3 regions of the Streptomyces sp. Tu 3180 genome follow, and region 3 is predicted to be linked to each of the others. Evidence: riboswitches for the same ligand, from Rfam matches in the RefSeq annotation. Region 3 holds a riboswitch; each other region holds the start of a gene.
What was found. A riboswitch is a leader RNA that binds a small molecule or an ion and turns the genes downstream of it on or off. The one in region 3 is predicted to bind thiamine pyrophosphate.

Region 1 (3,887 bases), 3.5 Mb from region 3:
CGCGTCCAGGATCACCGGCACGCGCGCGTGCTCCACGATCAGCTGGAAGTTGTGCGGGTTGCGGATCCCGAGCCCGGACCCGATCGGCGACCCCAGCGGCATGATCGCCGCACAGCCGACGTCCTCCAGCTTCCGCGCCAGCACCGGGTCGTCGTTGGTGTACGGCAGCACCGTGAACCCGTCGTCGACCAGCGTCTCCGCCGCCTCCAGCAGCTCGACCGGGTCCGGCAGCAGCGTGCGCTCGTCGGCGATGACCTCCAGCTTGACCATCTCGGTGCCGAGCGCCTCCCGCGCCAGACGCGCGGTGAGCACGGCCTCCCCGGCGGTGAAGCACCCCGCCGTGTTCGGCAGCACCCGGATGCCCAGCTTCTCCAGCACCGACAGGACGGACCCGTGCACCGACGGGTCCACCCGCCGCATCGCCACGGTCGTCAGCTCCGTCCCGGACGCCACCAGCGCCCGCTCCAGCACGTCCAGGCTGGGCGCCCCGCCGGTTCCCATGATCAGACGGGACGTGAACGACGTACCGCCGAGGACGAACGGATCGTCGGCCATGGTCAGCCTCCTTGGACGGCGGTGAGGACTTCCACGCGGTCGCCCTCGGAGAGGGCGGTGGCGGGCCACTGCGCGCGCGGGACGACGGTCTCGTTCAGGGCGGCGGCCACTCCCGAGGGCGCCGCGGTGAGCGAGCGCACGACGACGTCGAGGGCCGTGCCGGGCTCGACCGCCCGGGGTTCCCCGTTGACCGAGATGTTCATGCGGACTGCTCCGTGAGTGCGGCGGCGGTGAAGCGCAGGGGGGTGAAGGCGCGGGCCTCCTCCGGGAGTTTCCCGGTGGTCAGGACGTGCGCCAGCACGTCGCCGGTCACCGGCGTCAGCAGGACGCCGTTGCGGTAGTGGCCGGTGGCCAGCACCAGCCCCTCCAGCGCGGTCGGGCCGAGCAGCGGCGCGTTGTCGGGGGAGCCGGGGCGCAGCCCGGCCCGGGTCTCGGTGAGCGGCAGCTCGGTGAGCCCCGGGACCAGCTCGTGGGCGTCGCGCAGCAGCTCGTACACCCCGCCCGCGGTGACGGTCGTGTCCCAGCCCATCTCCTCGCTGGTCGCCCCGATGACCAGTTCGCCGCTCTCGCGCGGCACCAGGTAGACGTGGCTGCCGCGCACCACGGCCCGCACGGTCCGGCTCAGGAACGGCGCGGTGTGCGCCGCGTGCCCCGGCATCGTCAGCCGCACCACCTGCCCCTTCACGGGACGCACGGGCGGCAGCACGTCCCGGGGGACGCCCGCGAGCCGCCCGCTGAGGCTGCCCGCGGCGAGCACCACCTGCCCGGCGCCCCGTTCGGTGCCGTCGGCGGTGACGACGCCCGTCGCCCGGTCCCGCGCGACGGTGAGCCGCTCGGCCCGCGTGCGGTGCACGACCACACCGGCCCGTTCGCACGCGGTCACCAGCGCCGCCGCCAGCCGCCGCGGGTCGATCTGGTGGTCGCCGTCGACCCTCAGGCCGCCGCGCACACCCGGCGCGAGCATCGGCTCCAGGCGCCGGCACTCCCGCCCGGTCAGCCACTGCGAGTCCAGCCCCGACTGCCGCTGCAGCGCGTGCAGTTCCCGCAGATGGGCACGGTCGTCGGCGTCCAGCGCCACCGCGAGGGTGCCGCACCGGCGGTAGCCGAGGGCGTGCCCGGTGAGCTCGGTCAGCTCGGCCGCGAAGTCCGGGTAGCGGCGCGCGGAGGCGAGGTTCAGACCGAGCAGGGTCTGCTCGCCGTAGTGCAGTTCCGTGACGGCGGCCAGCATCCCGGCGGCCACCCGGGCGGCGCCGCCGCCCGGCTCGGGGTCCACCAGGGCCGTGGCGAGACCGCGCTGCGCGGCCCGCCAGGCCGTGACCAGACCGATGATTCCGCCCCCGACGACGAGGACGTCCGAGGTGCGCGTGGGCGACATGGGCGTCCAGCCCCTCCCTTCGCCGGCATGACCCGGATCAGGTTCGTACGGTCGGAGGCCGCCAGCCTCCCTCTCAGCCCGGTGCGTCCGGGCTCCCGCGAGTGCTTTACGTTGGCCACCCTAGCCCGCGGAGCACCGCACTCGTAAGGGAGCCTCATGGTGGCAGGTTCGCTCGACGGTCTCGTCCTCGCCCCGGTGGCCGACCAGGCCCCGGGACAGGTCGGCACCCGCACCCGGTTCGCCTACCACGAGCGGGACGGCGAGGTCTGGGCCGAGTACGCGGGCGGCGACGTCGTGCGCGGGCATCTGGTGGGCACCCGGGAGGGAGACCGGCTGGACTTCCGGTACGTGCAGCTCGGGCGGGACGGCACGACGGCGTCGGGGCACTGCGTGTCGGCGGTCGTGGAGCTGCCGGACGGGCGGATACGGCTGGAGGAGACCTGGCGGTGGGAGTCGCAGCCGGGCAGCGGGACGAGCGTCGTGGAGCAGCTCGCGGCGGACGGGGGCTGACTGACGCCTTGTCGGGTGCCCTCCGGTGTCTAAGGTGATCGGGTGAGCGAGCAGAGGCAGGAACCGGGACCGTCCGAGCCGCGGCGGGTGGTGGTGGCGGGCGCGGGCATGGCCGGCGTGCAGACCGCGGTCGCCCTGCGGGAGCAGGGCTTCACCGGCACCGTGACCCTGATCGGCGCGGAGCCCCACCAGCCCTACGACCGGCCCCCCTTGTCCAAGGCGGTGCTGCTCGGCACGGCCGAGAACTCCGCCTTCGACGTCGACTTCGAGTCGCTCGGCATCGAGCTGCGGCTCGGCTGCGAGGTGCTCGGCCTGCGCGCCGGGGACCACGAACTGGACACGGAGGCCGGACCCGTCCCCTACGACGTCCTGGTGATCGCCACCGGCGCGGAACCGCTCCGGCTGCCGGGGGCGGAGGGCGTCGCCGGGGTGCACCTGCTGCGCACCCTGGACGACGCCGAGCGGCTGCGGCCGGTCCTCGCGCGCCAGCACGACGTCGTGGTGGTCGGCGCCGGCTGGATCGGCGCGGAGTTCGCCACGGCCGCGCGCGAGGCGGGCTGCGCGGTCACCGTCGTGGAGGCCGCCGCGCGGCCGCTCGCCGAGACGCTGCCCGCCGAGGTGGCCGCCCCGATGACCGCCTGGTACGCCGACGCCGGCGTCGGCCTGCGCACGCACACGCGCGTGGAGCGCGTCGAGCCCGGTGCCGTGGTCCTCGACGACGGCACGCGGCTGCCCGCGGGGGCCGTGGTCGTCGGCATCGGGGCCCGGCCCGCCACGGCCTGGCTGGCCGGCTCCGGGATCACGCTCGGGGAGCACGGCGAGGTCGTCGCCGACCGCCACCTGGCGACCTCCCTGCCGGACGTCCACGCGGTCGGCGACTGCGCGTCCTTCCCCTCGGGGCGGTACGGCGAACGCCTGCTGGTCCACCACTGGGACAACGCCCTCCAGGGACCGCGCACGGTCGCCGTGAACATCCTCGGCGCGGCCACCGGCCGGGCGCCGGCGGTGTACGACCCGGTGCCGTACTTCTGGTCCGAGCAGTTCGGGCGCTTCGTCCAGTACGCGGGACACCACGTGGACGCCGACCGCACCGTGTGGCGCGGGGACCCCGCCGGTCCGGCGTGGACCGTGTGCTGGCTGAGGCGGTCGCGCCTGGTCGCGCTGCTGGCGGTGGGACGGCCCCGGGACATGGCCCAGGGGCGCCGGCTGATCGAGGCGGGCGCGGCGATGGACCCGGAGCTGCTGGCGGACCCGGCGCGGCCGCTGAAGGCGGCGGCCGCGTGACGGCCGGCGGACGCGTCCGCCCAGGTGGGCGGGGCTGACTTCCTCCTGTCAGTGGCAGATGGCAGGCTTGTCCCGTGACCGAGATTGACGCAAAGATCGATGCTCTCGTCCCCGGCTGGCTCACTCTCCCCGACATCGCCGAGAAGCTCGGTGTCGAGGTGAC
Region 2 (3,887 bases), 1.8 Mb from region 3:
ACCGGCCTCCGGCGGCAAGGACCGGGACCGGTGGCGCGGGACGGTGACCACCCGGTCCACGGGGTTCCGGACCGTCCGCACCGGCCGGAAGCGGCTGTGCCGGAGCGCCGCCCCGGAAGACCTCCCGGAGCGGCGCTCGTGTCCGCGTCAGTCCGCCAGCGGGAGGTACACCCGGTTCCCGCTCGCCGCGAACTCCTTCGCCTTCTGCGCCATGCCCTCCTCGATCTCGGCCCGGCTGCCGCCGTGTTCCCGGCGGATGTCCTGCGAGATCTTCATCGAGCAGAACTTCGGCCCGCACATCGAGCAGAAGTGAGCGGTCTTGGCCGGTTCGGCCGGCAGCGTCTCGTCGTGGAACTCGCGTGCCGTGTCCGGGTCGAGGGCCAGGTTGAACTGGTCCTCCCACCGGAACTCGAAGCGGGCGTCCGACAGCGCGTCGTCCCACTCCTGCGCACCCGGGTGCCCCTTGGCGAGGTCGGCGGCGTGAGCGGCGATCTTGTAGGTGATGACGCCCGTCTTGACGTCGTCGCGGTTGGGCAGGCCCAGGTGCTCCTTGGGCGTGACGTAGCAGAGCATGGCCGTGCCCCACCAGGCGATCATCGCGGCGCCGATGCCGGAGGTGATGTGGTCGTACGCCGGCGCGACGTCCGTGGTCAGCGGGCCGAGCGTGTAGAACGGGGCCTCCTCGCAGATCTCCTGCTGGAGGTCGATGTTCTCCTTGATCTTGTGCATCGGGACATGCCCCGGGCCCTCGATCATGGTCTGGACGTGGAAGCGCTTCGCGATCCGGTTGAGTTCCCCGAGCGTGCGCAGCTCCGCGAACTGGGCCTCGTCGTTGGCGTCCGCGATGGAGCCGGGCCGCAGGCCGTCGCCGAGCGAGTAGGTGACGTCGTACGCGGCGAGGATCTCGCAGAGCTCCTCGAAGTTCTCGTACAGGAACGACTCCCTGTGGTGCGCCAGGCACCACGCGGCCATGATCGATCCGCCGCGCGAGACGATGCCGGTCTTGCGGTTCGCGGTGAGCGGTACGTACGCGAGCCGCACGCCGGCGTGGACCGTCATGTAGTCCACCCCCTGCTCGGCCTGTTCGATGACCGTGTCCTTGTAGATCTCCCAGGTCAGCTCCTCGGCCCTGCCGTCGACCTTCTCCAGGGCCTGGTAGAGCGGCACGGTGCCGATGGGAACGGGGGAGTTGCGCAGCACCCACTCGCGGGTGGTGTGGATGTTGCGGCCGGTGGAGAGGTCCATGACCGTGTCGGCGCCCCAGCGGGTCGCCCAGGTCATCTTCTCCACCTCCTCCTCGATGGAGGAGGTCACCGCCGAGTTGCCGATGTTGGCGTTGACCTTCACCAGGAACCGCTTGCCGATGATCATCGGCTCGATCTCCGGGTGGTTGACGTTGGCCGGCAGCACCGCCCGGCCCGCCGCGATCTCCTCGCGGACCACCTCGGGGGAGACGTTCTCCCGGATCGCCACGAACTCCATCTCGGGCGTGATCTCGCCACGGCGCGCGTACGCCAGCTGCGTGACCGCACGTCCCTCGCGGCCCCGGCGCGGCTGACGCGGCCGGCCGGGGAAGACGGCGTCCAGGTTGCGCAGGCCACCGCGCGGCGAGGTGTGCTTGATCCCGTCGTCCTCGGGGCGGACGGGACGGCCCGCGTACTCCTCCGTGTCGCCGCGGGCGATGATCCAGTTCTCCCGCAGGGGCGCCAGGCCCCTGCGGACGTCGGTGTCGACGAGTGGATCGGTGTACGGGCCCGACGTGTCGTACAGCGTGACCGACTGCCCGTTGGTGAGGTGCACCTGTCGGACCGGCACCCGCAGGTCGGGGCGTGTGCCCTCGACGTACGCCTTGTGCCAGCCGATGGACTTCCCGGCCTCTGCGTCCGCCGACGTCTCCGTCGGGTTCTGCGTGGAGGCAGGCGTGCGTGCGTCCTTGTTGGTCATGAGACCTACTCCCTACGCCGGCATTACCCGGTAACAGGTTCGGCGGTCGACGCAGCGGTTTCCGTCTGCCGACGTTCCGTGTGAAACATCACTCGCACTTCGGTGACGTTTCATGTGAAACATCGCTGGGACGGAGGTCAGCGCCCTCTCAGCCCGGTGCTCCGAGCTCCCGCGTGTACAAAAGGTGACTCCACGCTAGCGTCCTTTCTGGCGCGGTGAACAGAGGGCCCACCTCGTTCTTGCGATGATCGGTCGGTGACCTCGACGCAGCCTCCCCCGTACCCACCGCCCGAACCATCCCGCGGATCCGGCGCCGGAAACGGCGACGGCCATGGCAACGGGGGTGGCTCCGGAGGCGGACACGGCCACTCGCACGGACACGGGCACGGTCCGGCGGCCCCCGTCTCCCAGCACCTGCGCAAGGTCATCGCGGCGATCCTGATCCCGTTCGCCGCGGCGGTGCTGATCGGCCTCGCCGTGCTGTGGCCGGGCGGTGCCCCGGCGCACGAGCGCACCGGCGTCGGTTTCGACCGGCAGACGCAGCACGCCACGGTCACCGAGGTGGTGGAGGTGAGCTGCCAGTCCGTGAACGCCTCCGGAAGCGTTCCGACCGGTGACACCTCCACCGCCGAGGGCTCCTCCGCCCAGCAGCAGGCGACCGGAACCTGCAAGAAGGCGACGATCCGGGTCGACACCGGCACGGACAAGGGCCGTACGTTCACCGAGATCGTGCAGCCGGACCAGTCCCGGCAGCTGAGCGAGGGTCAGGAGGTCATCGTCGCCTACGAGCCCTCAGCGCCCGAGGACCTGCAGTACTCGGTCACCGATGTGAACCGGCGCCTTCCCCTGGCGCTGCTCGCCGGGATCTTCGCGGTCGCCGTCGTGGTCGTGGGGCGGCTGCGCGGTGTGATGGCGCTGATCTCGCTGACGATCAGTTTCCTGGTGCTGAACTTCTTCATCCTGCCCGCGATCCTGCAGGGCTCGAACCCGCTGGTCGTGGCGGTGGTGGGAGCCAGCGCGATCATGCTGGTCGCGCTCTATCTGTGCCACGGGCTGTCGGCGCGTACGTCCGTGGCGGTGCTCGGCACGCTGATCTCCCTGGTACTGATCGGCCTCCTCGGCTCGGTCTTCATCGGCTGGGCCGCGCTGACCGGCAACACCGACGACAACACCGGTCTGATCCACGGGCTGTACCCGGAGATCGACATGAGCGGTCTGCTGCTGGCCGGCGTCATCATCGGTTCGCTCGGTGTCCTCGACGACGTGACGGTCACGCAGACCTCCGCGGTCTGGGAGCTGCACGAGGCCAACCCGTCGATGGGCCGGCGCGGGCTGTACCGCGCGGGCATCCGCATCGGCCGCGATCACATCGCGTCCGTGGTCAACACGCTCGTCCTCGCCTACGCGGGCGCCGCGCTGCCGTTGCTGCTGCTGTTCTCCATCGCGCAGAGCAGCGTGGGGACGGTCGCGAACAGCGAGCTGGTCGCGGAGGAGATCGTGCGGACCCTGATCGGCTCGATCGGCCTGGTCGCCTCGGTGCCGGTCACCACGGCCCTGGCCGCCCTGGTGGTCTCGGCCGACCGGCCGGCGGGTCGGACACCGGCGCAGGGCGGCCGGCCGGCTCCGGCGGGCGGCGGGAGGGGCAGGCGCCGTAAGCGCTGACGCCGACCGCACCGGTCACATCGGCCGGGCCGGTGCGGCCGGTGCCGCCGGGGGCCGTCTCCGCGGAAGCGTTCCTGCGGGACGTGGCGGAACGCGGTGAAGCGTTCCGCCCGGTTCCACCCGACCGGCGTAACGCTTCACCCGGCGCCCTGCTCCGCCAGGATCCGGTCCAGCGCGTCGTCGAGGTGGGCGTCGAAGTCGGCGAGCGCCCCCTCCTGGCCCAACGGCACCAGCTTGTCGGTGCGGTCGAGGAAGGCCACGAGCGGCGCGGTCGACGAACG
Region 3 (3,887 bases):
GTTCTGGCGCAGCTTGTAGAGGACGAACACTCCGCAGAGCGCCCACACGCCCAAGAAGGCCCACTTGAACCACGGGGGGCCTTCCCAGCGCTCCGCCAGTTGAACCGATGCCGCGTAGTAAGAGGTCATTCCCTGCGCGTGCCCGGCCGCACGGACAGGAACACGCGATCGGCAGCCCGCACTGCTCCGCCTCGTACCCGGCTCCCGAGTGAGGGGCGGCCAGCCGCACCGGGTGCGCCGGCGCGCCCGGCGATTCGAGGTGCCGAGCACCGTCGACCCAGGCGGAGCCGAGCAGACGAGGTCCTCGTCGACGTCGAGATCTGCGCCCAGGACCGCAAGACCATCGAGGAGTTCGAGGCCGCCGTCGCCTCCTACGACGAGGTCGTGTCGGTGGCCGCAGGTCACGGCCGCCCGTGATCAGTTGTGGCTGCTGAGGAGCGAGGAGCCGGGGGCGATTCCCCGTGGCCGGGACCGGCCCCCGGTCGCACCCGTGCGGCTCCGGTGACGAGAAGCGGCGCGGTCGCTGTGCGCTGCGGTCCGTTGTGGCTGAGTCCTGGGCCGTCCGAGGCCGCCCAGCGGTGACCGGTGGCGACCGCTGACGACAGCCGCAGGTCACCCGAGTGGATCTGCGACACTGGTAGCACCATGCCCAAGCCCGGAGAACTCATTTTCGTCGCGCCGCGCGGAGCCAAGAAGCCGCCGCGGCACCTTGCCGATCTCACGCCCGCCGAGCGCAAGGAGGCGGTCGCAGCGGTCGGTGAGAAGCCGTTCCGTGCCAAGCAGCTCTCGCAGCACTACTTCGCGCGGTACGCGCACGACCCGGAGCAGTGGACCGACATCCCGGCCGGTTCCCGCGGCAAGCTCCAGGAGGCGCTGCTCCCCGAGCTGATGACGGTCGTGCGGCACCTGTCGACCGACCAGGGCACCACCCGCAAGACGCTGTGGAAGCTGTTCGACGGGACGCTCGTCGAGTCGGTGCTCATGCGCTACCCGGACCGGGTGACGATGTGCATCAGCTCCCAGGCGGGCTGCGGCATGAACTGCCCGTTCTGCGCCACCGGGCAGGCCGGACTGGACCGGAACCTGTCCACCGCGGAGATCGTGCACCAGATCGTGGACGGCATGCGGGCGCTCAGGGACGGGGAGGTCCCCGGCGGTCCCGCACGGCTGTCCAACATCGTGTTCATGGGCATGGGCGAGCCGCTCGCCAACTACAACCGGGTCGTGGGGGCCGTCCGCCGCCTCACCGATCCCGAGCCGGACGGGCTCGGTCTGTCGCAGCGCGGGATCACGGTGTCCACGGTCGGCCTCGTCCCGGCCATCCACCGGTTCTCCGACGAGGGCTTCAAGTGCCGCCTCGCCATCTCGCTGCACGCCCCCGACGACGAGCTGCGCGACACCCTCGTCCCCGTGAACACGCGGTGGAAGGTGCGCGAGGTGCTCGACGCCGGGTTCGAGTACGCGGCCAAGTCCGGCCGGCGGCTGTCCATCGAGTACGCGCTCATCCGGGACATCAACGACCAGGCCTGGCGCGGTGACCGGCTCGGCCGGCTGCTCAAGGGCCGGCCCGTGCACGTCAACCTCATCCCGCTCAACCCCACGCCCGGCTCCAAGTGGACCGCCTCGCGGCCCGAGGACGAGAAGGCGTTCGTGGAGGCGATCGCCGCGCACGGTGTGCCGGTGACGATCCGGGACACCCGTGGTCAGGAGATCGACGGGGCCTGTGGTCAGCTGGCCGCGAGCGAGCGGTAACCTGACCGGCGCAGGAACAACCGCACACCGAACACCAGACACGTACATCTTCATATTCCGACAGGGGAGCGCCACAGCGCTGAGAGTGCGGCACCGGCCGCAGACCCTCCGAACCTGGCCCAGGTCATTCTGGGTAGGGAGATCGGTCATCACTCGAGCTGTTGCGTCCTGCCCGGGACACCTGTGAGGGGTCCCGGGCAGGGCCGCGTCTCTTCCTGGTCACTCCAGGAGGAATCCAGTGGGCATCACCAAGAAGGTCACGGCCCTGGCCGTCGGGCTGGGGCTGGTCACGCTGTCCGCGTGCGGGGCGTCCGGCGGCGACGACCAGGGCGGCGGCGGGTCGAAGACCGTGACCCTCGTCAGCCACAACTCGTGGGCCGCGTCCGAGGACGTCGTCGCCGCCTTCGAGAAGCAGTCCGGCTACCGGGTCAAGGTCCTGGAGGACGGCGACGCCGGGCAGGCCGTCAACAAGGCGATCCTGACCAAGGACAACCCCCAGGGCGACGTCCTCTTCGGCGTCGACAACACCCTGCTGTCCCGCGCCCTCGACAACGGGCTGTTCCAGCCGTACGAGGCGAAGGGCTCCGACCTGATCCTTCCCGAGTACCGCGCCGACGAGGGCAAGCACCGGGTCACGCCCGTCGACACCGGTGACGTCTGCGTCAACTACGACAAGGAGTGGTTCGACGAGCACGGGCTGACCCCGCCGAAGACCTTCGACGACCTGGTCGAGCCCGAGTACAAGGACCTCCTCGTCACCGAGAACGCCTCCACCTCCTCACCCGGCCTCGGCTTCCTGCTCGGCACCGCCGCGCGGTACGGGGACGAGGGCTGGCAGGACTACTGGAAGAAGCTCGAGGCCAACGGCGTGAAGGTGGTCGACGGCTGGGAGCAGGCCTACAACGAGGAGTTCTCCGGCTCGGCCGGCGGCAAGAAGGCCAGGGCCGAACGGCCGCTGGTGGTGTCCTACGCCTCCTCGCCGCCCGCCGAGGTGATCTACGCCGACCCGAAGCCGGAGACCGCGCCCACCGGCGTCGCGGAGGGCACCTGCTTCCGCCAGGTCGAGTACGCCGGGCTGCTGAGCAACGCGAAGAACCCCGAGGGCGGCAAGGCGCTGCTCGACTTCCTGATCAGCAAGCGGTTCCAGGACGACATGCCGCTCAACATGTTCGTCTACCCGGTGCGCGAGGGCGCCGAGGTGCCCGAGGAGTTCGCGAAGTTCGGGCCGCAGGCGAAGGACCCGGAGACCATGGACCCGGCGAAGATCGCCGACAACCGTGACCAGTGGGTCAAGTCGTGGACCTCGCTCGTACTGAGGTGACGCGAGCCGCGGCGACGTGGCGCGGGAACGCGGCGCGGCTCGGCCTCATGGCCGTGCCCGTCGCGTTCTTCGCCGTCTTCTTCGCCTATCCCGTCACCGCGATCGTCGCGCGCGGACTGAAGGCCGACGGGACCTGGCACCCCGGGCGGATCGGGGAGGTGCTGGCGCAGTCCGACGTCCGGCAGGTCCTGTGGTTCACCACCTGGCAGGCGCTGGTCTCCACCGCCCTCACCCTGCTGGTCGCCCTGCCCGGCGCGTACGTCCTCGCCCGCTTCGACTTCCCCGGCAAGCAGGTGCTGCGGGCCGTGGTCACCGTCCCGTTCGTGCTGCCGACGGTGGTCGTCGGGACGGCGTTCATGGCGCTCGTGGGGCGCGGCGGACTCCTCGACGAGCTGTGGGGCCTGCGGCTGGACACCACCGTGTGGGCGATCCTGCTCGCCCACGTCTTCTTCAACTACGCCGTGGTCGTGCGGACCGTGGGCGGACTCTGGGCGCAGCTCGACCCCCGGCAGGAGGAGGCCGCGCGGATGCTGGGCGCCTCGCGGTTCGCTGCCTGGCGGACCGTCACCCTGCCCGCGCTCGCGCCGGCCGTGGCCGCCGCCGCGCTGATGGTCTTCCTGTTCACCTTCACCTCCTTCGGCGTGGTGCAGATCCTCGGCGGGCCCGCCTTCTCCACCCTCGAGGTGGAGATCTACCGCCAGACCGCCGAGATCTTCGACCTGTCCACCGCCGCCGTCCTGACCATGATCCAGTTCGTCGCCGTGGGCGCGATCCTCGCCCTGCACGCCTGGACCGTACGGCGGCGGGAGACCGC

Region 1: another riboswitch for thiamine pyrophosphate. It lies ahead of thiO (glycine oxidase ThiO); the one in region 3 lies ahead of GL259_RS27755 (thiamine ABC transporter substrate-binding protein).
Region 2: another riboswitch for thiamine pyrophosphate. It lies ahead of thiC (phosphomethylpyrimidine synthase ThiC); the one in region 3 lies ahead of GL259_RS27755 (thiamine ABC transporter substrate-binding protein).

What each region holds. Positions count from the first base shown of each region.
Region 1 covers NZ_WOXS01000002.1:2,420,306-2,424,192, reverse strand. The annotation lists gene GL259_RS11835 (thiazole synthase) at 1-555, opposite strand, end outside; gene thiS (sulfur carrier protein ThiS) at 558-758, opposite strand; gene thiO (glycine oxidase ThiO) at 755-1,930, opposite strand; TPP riboswitch at 1,928-2,039, opposite strand; gene GL259_RS11820 (hypothetical protein) at 2,090-2,440, shown strand; gene GL259_RS11815 (FAD-dependent oxidoreductase) at 2,483-3,724, shown strand; gene GL259_RS11810 (Rv2175c family DNA-binding protein) at 3,799-3,887, shown strand, end outside.
Region 2 covers NZ_WOXS01000002.1:4,159,170-4,163,056, forward strand. The annotation lists gene thiC (phosphomethylpyrimidine synthase ThiC) at 148-1,944, opposite strand; TPP riboswitch at 1,937-2,127, opposite strand; gene GL259_RS19640 (YibE/F family protein) at 2,200-3,606, shown strand; gene GL259_RS19645 (SsgA family sporulation/cell division regulator) at 3,744-3,887, opposite strand, start outside.
Region 3 covers NZ_WOXS01000002.1:5,950,539-5,954,425, forward strand. The annotation lists gene rlmN (23S rRNA (adenine(2503)-C(2))-methyltransferase RlmN) at 646-1,752, shown strand; TPP riboswitch at 1,805-1,910, shown strand; gene GL259_RS27755 (thiamine ABC transporter substrate-binding protein) at 1,991-3,073, shown strand; gene GL259_RS27760 (iron ABC transporter permease) at 3,121-3,887, shown strand, end outside.